2 regions of the Streptomyces sp. NPDC031554 genome follow, and region 2 is predicted to be linked to the other one. Evidence: riboswitches for the same ligand, from Rfam matches in the RefSeq annotation. Region 2 holds a riboswitch; the other holds the start of a gene.
What was found. Region 2 has a riboswitch for cobalamin ahead of ACZ5FU_RS23080 (cobalamin biosynthesis protein). Riboswitches for the same ligand answer to the same signal wherever they lie in the genome.
Positions count from the first base shown of each region.

Region 1 (4,325 bases), on a different contig from region 2:
CCGCGCTCACGGTGACCGCCTACAAGCTGTGGCAGCTCGACCAGCGCGGCCGCGGCAACCGGGGCGGGGGTGCGGCGAAGTGAAGGACGGCGTGAACGGCGTCGCACTCGCCGTCTTCATCTTCTTCTTCCTGGCCGTCACGGTCATGGGCTTCCTGGCCGCGCGCTGGCGCAAGGCCGCCGACGAGCACAGCCTCGACGAATGGGGCCTGGGCGGCCGGTCGTTCGGCACCTGGGTCACCTGGTTCCTGCTCGGCGGCGACCTGTACACCGCCTACACGTTCGTGGCGGTCCCGGCGGCCATCTACGCGGCCGGCGCGGCGGGCTTCTTCGCGGTGCCGTACACGATCCTCGTCTACCCGCTGATCTTCACGTTCCTGCCACGCCTGTGGTCGGTGTCGCACCGGCACGGGTACGTGACGACCTCGGACTTCGTGCGCGGCCGGTTCGGCTCCAAGGGGCTGTCCCTGGCCGTGGCCGTCACCGGCATCCTGGCCACCATGCCGTACATCGCGCTCCAGCTCGTCGGCATCCAGGCCGTGCTGGACGTGATGGGCGTCGGCGGCGGCGAGAACACCAACTGGTTCGTCAAGGACCTGCCGCTGCTGATCGCCTTCGGCGTGCTGGCGGCGTACACCTACTCGTCGGGTCTGCGGGCGCCCGCGCTGATCGCGTTCGTGAAGGACGCGCTGATCTACCTCGTCATCGCGGTGGCGATCATCTACATCCCCATCAAGCTCGGCGGGTTCGACGACGTCTTCGCCAAGGCGGGCGACGCCTTCGCGCAGACCAACCCGGCGACCGGCAAGCCGCGCGGGGCGCTCGCCCCGGCCGAGGCGGGCCAGTGGACGTACGCCACGCTGGCGCTGGGGTCCGCGCTGGCGCTGTTCATGTACCCGCACTCGATCACCGCGACGCTGTCCTCGCGCAGCCGTGACGTGATCCGCCGCAACACCACGATCCTGCCGCTGTACTCCCTCATGCTCGGCCTGCTCGCCCTGCTGGGCTTCATGGCGATCGCCGCCGGGGTGAAGGTCACCAACGGCCAGCTGGCGATCCCGCAGCTCTTCGAGGACATGTTCCCGGCCTGGTTCGCGGGCGTGGCCTTCGCGGCGATCGGCATCGGCGCGCTGGTACCGGCCGCCATCATGTCGATCGCGGCCGCGAACCTGTTCACCCGCAACATCTACAAGGACTTCATCAAGCCGGACGCCACGCCCAAGGAGGAGACCCGCGTCTCCAAGCTGGTCTCGCTGCTGGTGAAGGTGGGCGCGCTGGTCTTCGTCCTCACCATGGACAAGACGGTCGCCATCAACTTCCAGCTGCTGGGCGGCATCTGGATCCTGCAGACCTTCCCGGCCCTGGTGGGCGGCCTGTTCACCCGCTGGTTCCACCGCTGGGCCCTGCTGGGCGGCTGGGCCGTCGGCATGGTCTACGGCACGGTCGCGGCGTACGGCGTCGCCTCCCCGACGCAGGCGCACTTCGGCGGCTCGTCGAAGGAGATCCCCGGCATCGGGGAGATCGGCTACATCGGCCTGACGGCGTTCGTGCTGAACGTGGTGGTGGCGGTGGCGCTGACCTTCGTCCTGAAGGCGCTGAAGGCCCCGGAGGGCGTCGACGAGACGTCCCCGTCGGACTACACGGCGGACGCCGGCGACCCGGGCGTCCAGGTGGAACTGCCGCCGGCGACCGCGGGGACGGCCGCGGGGCACTGAGGCGTCTTCGAGATCCCGCAGCGGGCCGCCGGGGCATGTCCCCGGCGGCCCGTCGGCGTAGGCGCCCGTGCCGCCGGGACGGGCCCACGTCCTCACGGAGTTGACGCTGCGAAGCCGGTCCGACACAACATCTGGGGGTCGCGCGGCGACCCGGCACAAGATGTATGCTCATGCTCGCTGTCGCCGCAGGGGAATCCGGTGCGAATCCGGAACTGTCCCGCAACGGTGTACTCGTGTGCGCGCCCCTCCATGCGCGCCCGCACGGTCAGTCCGAGCACCTGCCGGCAGCGCACCCGGTCCGTCCGGCTCGGGTGCCCTGACGTCCGGGCCTCGCGGAATGGGCCGGTGGACGCGACGCGCCCCCGCGCTCGTGTGCTGCCCCCTGCTCTGCGCAAGGCCCCGCCGAGCGAGGGAGAGCCCCACGTGACCATCGCGCCAGCCGAACCGGCTTCAGCGGCCCCGGAGACCGACGGTCCCGGAGCCGCGCTGCTGCGGACCCTGACCGAACTGACCGCCGACCTCCCCGACACCGACCCCGGCCGGGTCGCCGCCGCCGCCCTGCGGGGCCGGTCCGCGCGGGCGGACGAGGCGGAGCTGCGCGAGCTGGCCACGGAGGCGGCCGCCGGCCTGATCTCCGAGGACCCCGCCTACTCCCGGCTGGCCGCCCGGCTGCTGACGATCGGCATCCGCGCCGAGGCCGCCTCGCAGGGCGTCACCTCCTTCACCGGGTCCGTCGCCGTCGGCCACCGCGAGGGCCTGATCGCCGACCGCACCGCCGCGTTCGTGCGGCTGCACGCCGCCCGGCTCGACGCGCTGGTCGACACCGACGCCGACGACCGCTTCGGCTACTTCGGCCTGCGCACCCTGCACAGCCGCTACCTGCTGCGCCACCCGCTGACCCGCAAGGTCGTCGAGACGCCCCAGCACTTCCTGCTGCGGGTGGCGTGCGGCCTGGCCGAGGACGACACGGCGAGGAGCGTCGACGAGGTCGCCGCGCTCCACGGGCTGATGAGCCGGCTGGACTACCTGCCCTCCTCCCCCACCCTGTTCAACTCCGGCACCCGGCACCCGCAGATGTCGTCCTGCTACCTCCTCGACTCCCCCCTGGACGAGCTGGACTCCCTCTACGACCGCTACCACCAGGTCGCCCGCCTCTCGAAGCACGCCGGCGGCATCGGGCTGTCGTACAGCCGCATCCGCTCGCGCGGGTCGCTCATCCGCGGCACCAACGGGCACTCCAACGGCATCGTGCCGTTCCTGAAGACCCTGGACGCCTCGGTCGCCGCCGTGAACCAGGGCGGCCGGCGCAAGGGCGCGGCCGCGGTCTACCTGGAGACCTGGCACGCCGACATCGAGGAGTTCCTGGAACTGCGCGACAACACCGGTGAGGACGCGCGCCGTACGCACAACCTCAACCTGGCGCACTGGGTGCCGGACGAGTTCATGCGGCGGGTCGACGCCGACGGGCAGTGGTCCCTGTTCTCCCCGGCCGACGTGCCCGAGCTGGTCGACCTGTGGGGCGACGAGTTCGACGCGGCCTACCGCGCGGCCGAGGCCGCGGGCCTCGCGAGGAGGACCCTCCCCGCCCGCGACCTGTACGGGCGCATGATGCGCACCCTGGCGCAGACCGGCAACGGCTGGATGACCTTCAAGGACGCGGCCAACCGCACCGCCAACCAGACCGCGGAACCGGGTCACGTGATCCACTCCTCGAACCTGTGCACGGAGATCCTGGAGGTCACCGACGACGGCGAGACGGCGGTCTGCAACCTGGGTTCGGTGAACCTCGGGGCGTTCGTCGACACGGCCCCCGGCGCCCCCGACGTCATCGACTGGGAGCGGCTGGACGAGACCGTCCGCACCGCCGTCACCTTCCTCGACCGGGTCGTCGACATCAACTTCTACCCCACCGGGCAGGCGAGCCGCTCCAACGCCCGCTGGCGCCCCGTCGGGCTGGGCGCGATGGGCCTCCAGGACGTCTTCTTCAAGCTGCGGCTGCCCTTCGACTCGCCCGAGGCCAGGGCGCTGTCCACCCGGATCGCCGAGCGGATCATGCTCGCCGCGTACGAGGCCTCCGCCGACCTCGCCGAGCGCAACGGCCCGCTGCCCGCCTGGGAGAAGACCCGCACCGCCCGGGGCGTACTGCACCCGGACCACTACGGTGTCGAGTTCGCCTGGCCGCAGCGCTGGGCGGCGCTGCGCGAGCGCGTCGCGGCGACCGGCATGCGCAACTCGCTGCTCCTGGCCATCGCGCCGACCGCCACCATCGCCTCCATCGCCGGCGTGTACGAGTGCATCGAGCCGCAGGTCTCCAACCTGTTCAAGCGCGAGACGCTGTCCGGCGAGTTCCTCCAGGTCAACTCCTACCTGGTGCGCGACCTCAAGGAGCTGGGCGTCTGGGACGCCCGCACCCGCGAGGCCCTGCGCGAGGCGAACGGCTCGGTGCAGTCCTTCACCTGGATCCCCGAGGACGTACGGGCGCTGTACCGCACGGCGTGGGAGATCCCGCAGCGCGGCCTGATCGACATGGCCGCCGCCCGCACCCCGTACCTGGACCAGGCCCAGTCCCTGAACCTGTTCCTGGAGACGCCGACCATCGGCAAGCTCTCCT
Region 1 is NZ_JBVIKX010000001.1:530,726-535,050, forward strand. Features, by position in the region: gene ACZ5FU_RS02290 (DUF3311 domain-containing protein) at 1-83, shown strand, start outside; gene mctP (monocarboxylate uptake permease MctP) at 80-1,714, shown strand; cobalamin riboswitch at 1,879-2,014, shown strand; gene ACZ5FU_RS02300 (ribonucleoside-diphosphate reductase subunit alpha) at 2,138-4,325, shown strand, end outside.
Region 1: linked by a shared signal. The riboswitch ahead of ACZ5FU_RS02300 (ribonucleoside-diphosphate reductase subunit alpha) and the one ahead of ACZ5FU_RS23080 (cobalamin biosynthesis protein) in region 2 are both predicted to bind cobalamin.

Region 2 (4,325 bases):
CGGCCCCGCGGGGCCGTCGGGAACGGGGGGCGGGGACCCGGACCCGTGCGGCGTCCGGGGCGTCGCGACGAAGCGGAATCGACATCGCCGATTGTGGACACCACGATGCCCGTCCCAGTTCACCTTCCGTTCACCCGGGTTACCTACGTTCATCCAGCCAATGACTTCGAACGATTGCCTGGGTAAATGGAAAGCTTCTCGCTGATCCTCGCGATTGTGGTAGTAACCGCACTCGCGTTCGATTTCACGAACGGTTTCCACGACACCGCCAACGCGATGGCCACCACCATCTCGACCGGTGCGCTCAAGCCCAAGGTGGCGGTGGCCATGTCCGCCGTCCTGAACCTTGTAGGCGCCTTTCTCTCCGTGGAGGTCGCCAACACGATCTCCAAGGGTCTCGTCGACGAGACCGGCATCCGCCCCGAGGTCATCTTCGCCGCCCTGGTCGGCGCGATCCTCTGGAACCTGCTGACCTGGCTGGTCGGACTCCCGTCCAGTTCCTCGCACGCCCTGATGGGCGGTCTGATCGGCGCCACCATCGCCTCGGCCGGCGCCGGCGCGGTCCACGGCGACGTGCTCGTCACCAAGGTCCTGATCCCGGCGGTCGCGGCGCCGATCGTCGCGGGCGTCGCGGCGATGCTCGCGACCCGGCTGTCGTACTCGCTGGGCAGGAAGGCCGACGGCAAGGCCGCCGCCAAGGGCTACCGAACCGGCCAGATCGCCTCCGCCGGCCTGGTCTCGCTCGCCCACGGCACCAACGACGCGCAGAAGACGATGGGCATCATCACCCTCGCCCTGGTCGCCGGCGGCGCCGTCGCCCCCGACTCCGACCCGCCGCTGTGGGTCATCCTGTCCGCGGGCCTGGCGATCGCGCTCGGCACCTACCTCGGCGGCTGGCGCATCATCCGCACCATGGGCAAGGGCCTGACCGACCTCCAGCCGCAGCAGGGCTTCGCCGCCCAGACCAGCGCGGCCACCGTCATCCTGGCCTCCTCCCACCTGGGCTTCTCGCTCTCCACCACGCACTCGGTCTCCGGCTCGGTCATGGGCGCGGGCCTGGGCCGCAAGGGCGGCGTCGTGCGCTGGTCGACCGCCACCCGGATGTTCGTCGCCTGGGGCCTGACGCTGCCGGCCGCGGCCCTGGTCGGCGCCCTCGCCGAGTACGTGACCGGCTTCGGCAGCTGGGGCACGGCGCTCGTCGCGGTGTTCCTCATCGCCTCCAGCGCGGCGATCTGGAAGATCTCGCGGCGCGAGGTCGTCGACCACACGAACGTCGTCGACGACGAGCCGGCCGGCGTGGTCACCACCGCGATCGCCGCCGTGACCCCGCCCCCGGCGGGCACGGTCACCGAGGACCTCACGGCCACCATCCCCGCCCCGGCGGAGCCGGCCCCGCCGGCCGCCCCCACCGTCACCACCGTCTGAGTCCGGCCCCCACCGGTACGAAGGAAGAAGCAGCATGAAGATCGACTGGGCGGCTCTCGGCTCCGTCTTCGGCGTCAGTCTCGTCGTCACCGTGGCCCTCGTGGCCCTGTTCACCCTCGGCATCATGGGCCTCTCCCACCGCGAGCGGGCCGTGGCCCGGGGCGGCTCCGCCACCCTGGCCGTCACCGGCGCGTACGCGTGCTTCGCAGCCTGCGCCGGGGCGGTGGCCTACGGGATCTCGCTGATCATCGTCTGACCGGACGGCACACACACGCGCGTGGGGCGCGGGACGGACCACCGTCCCGCGCCCCACGCGCGCGTGGCGGCCGTGACCGGCGATGTGCGGGGGCCGGCGGCCTGTGGGGTTCTGCACACTGTCCCGTCGCAGGTCAACAGCGAGTTGACGGCCGTTCCGGGCCCGTGGTGGACTTCCGGGGCCATGTACGGCGACGCAGGAGGAAGCCGGTGTGAATCCGGCGCGGTCCCGCCACTGTCACCGGGGTAGACCCCCCCGGGAGCCAGGAACTCTCGTCGCCGGTCTCGTCGAACCAGGGCGTGGACACCCTGAGTGAGGACATACCGCCATGCTCGGCTGCCGTTCGAGGTACAGCACCAGGTCACTGCCCGGCCCGTCGGCCGGCTGAGCCGATGGGTACCGATCGCCACTACGCGTACGGTGCCGCCGCCGGCCTCCTGGGGGACCTGCTCCTCGGCGATCCGCGCCGGGGGCATCCGGTCGCCGTGTTCGGGCGGGCCGCGGCCGGCGTGGAGCGGGTGCTGTGGCGGGACCACCGCGGGTGGGGCGCCCTGCACACCGCCGTGTGCGCCGGCGGCGCCGTGGCCCTCGGGGCCCTCGCCGCCCGTGCCGCACGCCGCTCCCCCGCCGCCTCCGTCACGCTGACCGCAGCCGCCGCGTGGGCCGTCGTCGGCGGGACCTCGCTGGTACGGGAGGCCCGGACCGTCGGGCGGGCCCTGGAGGCGGGGGACGTCGAGGCCGCGCGGGCACGGCTGCCGCACCTGTGCGGGCGGGACCCGCAGTCCCTGGACGCCGACGGGATCGCCCGCGCGGTCGTCGAGTCCGTCGCCGAGAACACCTCCGACGCGGTCGTGGGCGCCCTGGTGTGGGGGGCCGTCGGCGGCGTGCCGGGGCTGCTCGGGTTCCGGGCCGTCAACACCCTGGACGCCATGGTCGGCCACCGCTCGCCGCGCCACCTGCGCTTCGGATGGGCGTCGGCCCGGCTCGACGACGTCGCCGGCTGGCCGGGGGCACGGCTGACCGCCGTCCTGGCCGCCGTCGCCGGTGACGATCCGCGCGGGGCGGTGCGGGCCTGGCGGGCCGACGCGCGCAGGCATCCCAGCCCCAACGCCGGTCCCGTGGAGGCCTCGTTCGCCGGCGCCCTCGGGGTGCGGCTGGGCGGGACGCTGTCGTACGGCGGACGCGTCGAGCACCGGCCCGTGCTGAACGGCGGGCGGGGGCGGCCCGTCGAGGCCCGCGACATCGAACGTGCCGCGCGGCTCTCCCGCCGCGTCGGCCTGCTCGCGCTCGGCGCCACCGTCGCCGCGCGCGTCGTCGCCGCGAGGATCCTCGCGGCGGGAGTGAAGGGGCGTACGTCATGAGCGGGGGTCTCCTCGTCGCCGGCACCACCTCGGACGCCGGCAAGAGCGTCGTCACGGCCGGGATCTGCCGGTGGCTGGTGCGGCAGGGCGTCCGGGTGGCGCCCTTCAAGGCGCAGAACATGTCCCTCAACTCGTTCGTGACCCGCGAGGGCGCCGAGATCGGGCGCGCGCAGGCCATGCAGGCGCAGGCCTGCCGCATCGAGCCGACGGCGCTGATGAACCCGGTGCTGCTCAAGCCGGGCGGCGAGCGGAGCAGCCAGGTCGTGCTGCTCGGCAAGCCGGTCGGCGAGATGAGCGCGCGCGGCTTCTTCGGGGAGACCGGGGAGCCCGGGAGGCCCGGGGAGCCCGGCGGATCGTCCTCCAGGGGCGGGCTGCGCGGCGGACGGCGGGAGGAACTCCTCGGGACCGTCCTCGACTGTCTCGCCGAGTTGCGGGGCACGTATGACGCGGTGATCTGTGAGGGGGCGGGCAGTCCCGCCGAGATCAACCTGCGGCGGACCGACATCGTGAACATGGGGATCGCCCGCAACGCGCGGCTCCCCGTGCTCGTCGTCGGCGACATCGACCGCGGCGGGGTCTTCGCCTCCTTCTTCGGCACCGTCGCGCTGCTCTCCCCCGAGGACCAGGCACTGGTCGCGGGGTTCCTGGTCAACAAGTTCCGGGGGGACGTGAGCCTGCTGGAACCGGGGCTCGACATGCTCCACGGGCTCACCGGGCGGCACACCTACGGCGTCCTGCCCTTCCGGCACGGCCTCGGCATCGACGAGGAGGACGGACTGCGGGTGTCGCTGCGCGGTACCGTCCGGGAGTCGAACACCGCCCCGCCCGTCGGCGAGGACGTGCTGCGGGTCGCCGTCTGCGCGGTCCCGCTGATGTCCAACTTCACCGACGTGGACGCGCTGGCCGCCGAGCCGGGCGTCGTCGTGCGGTTCGTGGACCGGCCGGAGGAACTGGCCGACGCCGACCTCGTGGTGATCCCCGGGACCCGCGGGACGGTGCGCGCGCTGGAGTGGCTGCGGGAGCGCGGGCTGGCGGACGCGATCCTGCGCAGGGTCGCCGAGCGGCGGCCCGTGCTGGGCGTCTGCGGCGGCTTCCAGATCCTCGGCGAGCGCATCGAGGACGAGGTCGAGTCGCGCGCCGGCGAGGTCGCGGGGCTCGGCGTCCTCCCCGTCCGGGTGCGGTTCGCCCGCGAGAAGACCCTCACCCGGCCGGCCGGCGAGGCCCTCGGCGAACGGGTCGAGGGGTACGAGATCCATCACGGGGTCGCCGACGTCACCGGGGGC
Region 2 is NZ_JBVIKX010000009.1:53,330-57,654, forward strand. Features, by position in the region: gene ACZ5FU_RS23070 (inorganic phosphate transporter) at 187-1,425, shown strand; gene ACZ5FU_RS23075 (hypothetical protein) at 1,460-1,681, shown strand; cobalamin riboswitch at 1,833-1,972, shown strand; gene ACZ5FU_RS23080 (cobalamin biosynthesis protein) at 2,074-3,042, shown strand; gene ACZ5FU_RS23085 (cobyric acid synthase) at 3,039-4,325, shown strand, end outside.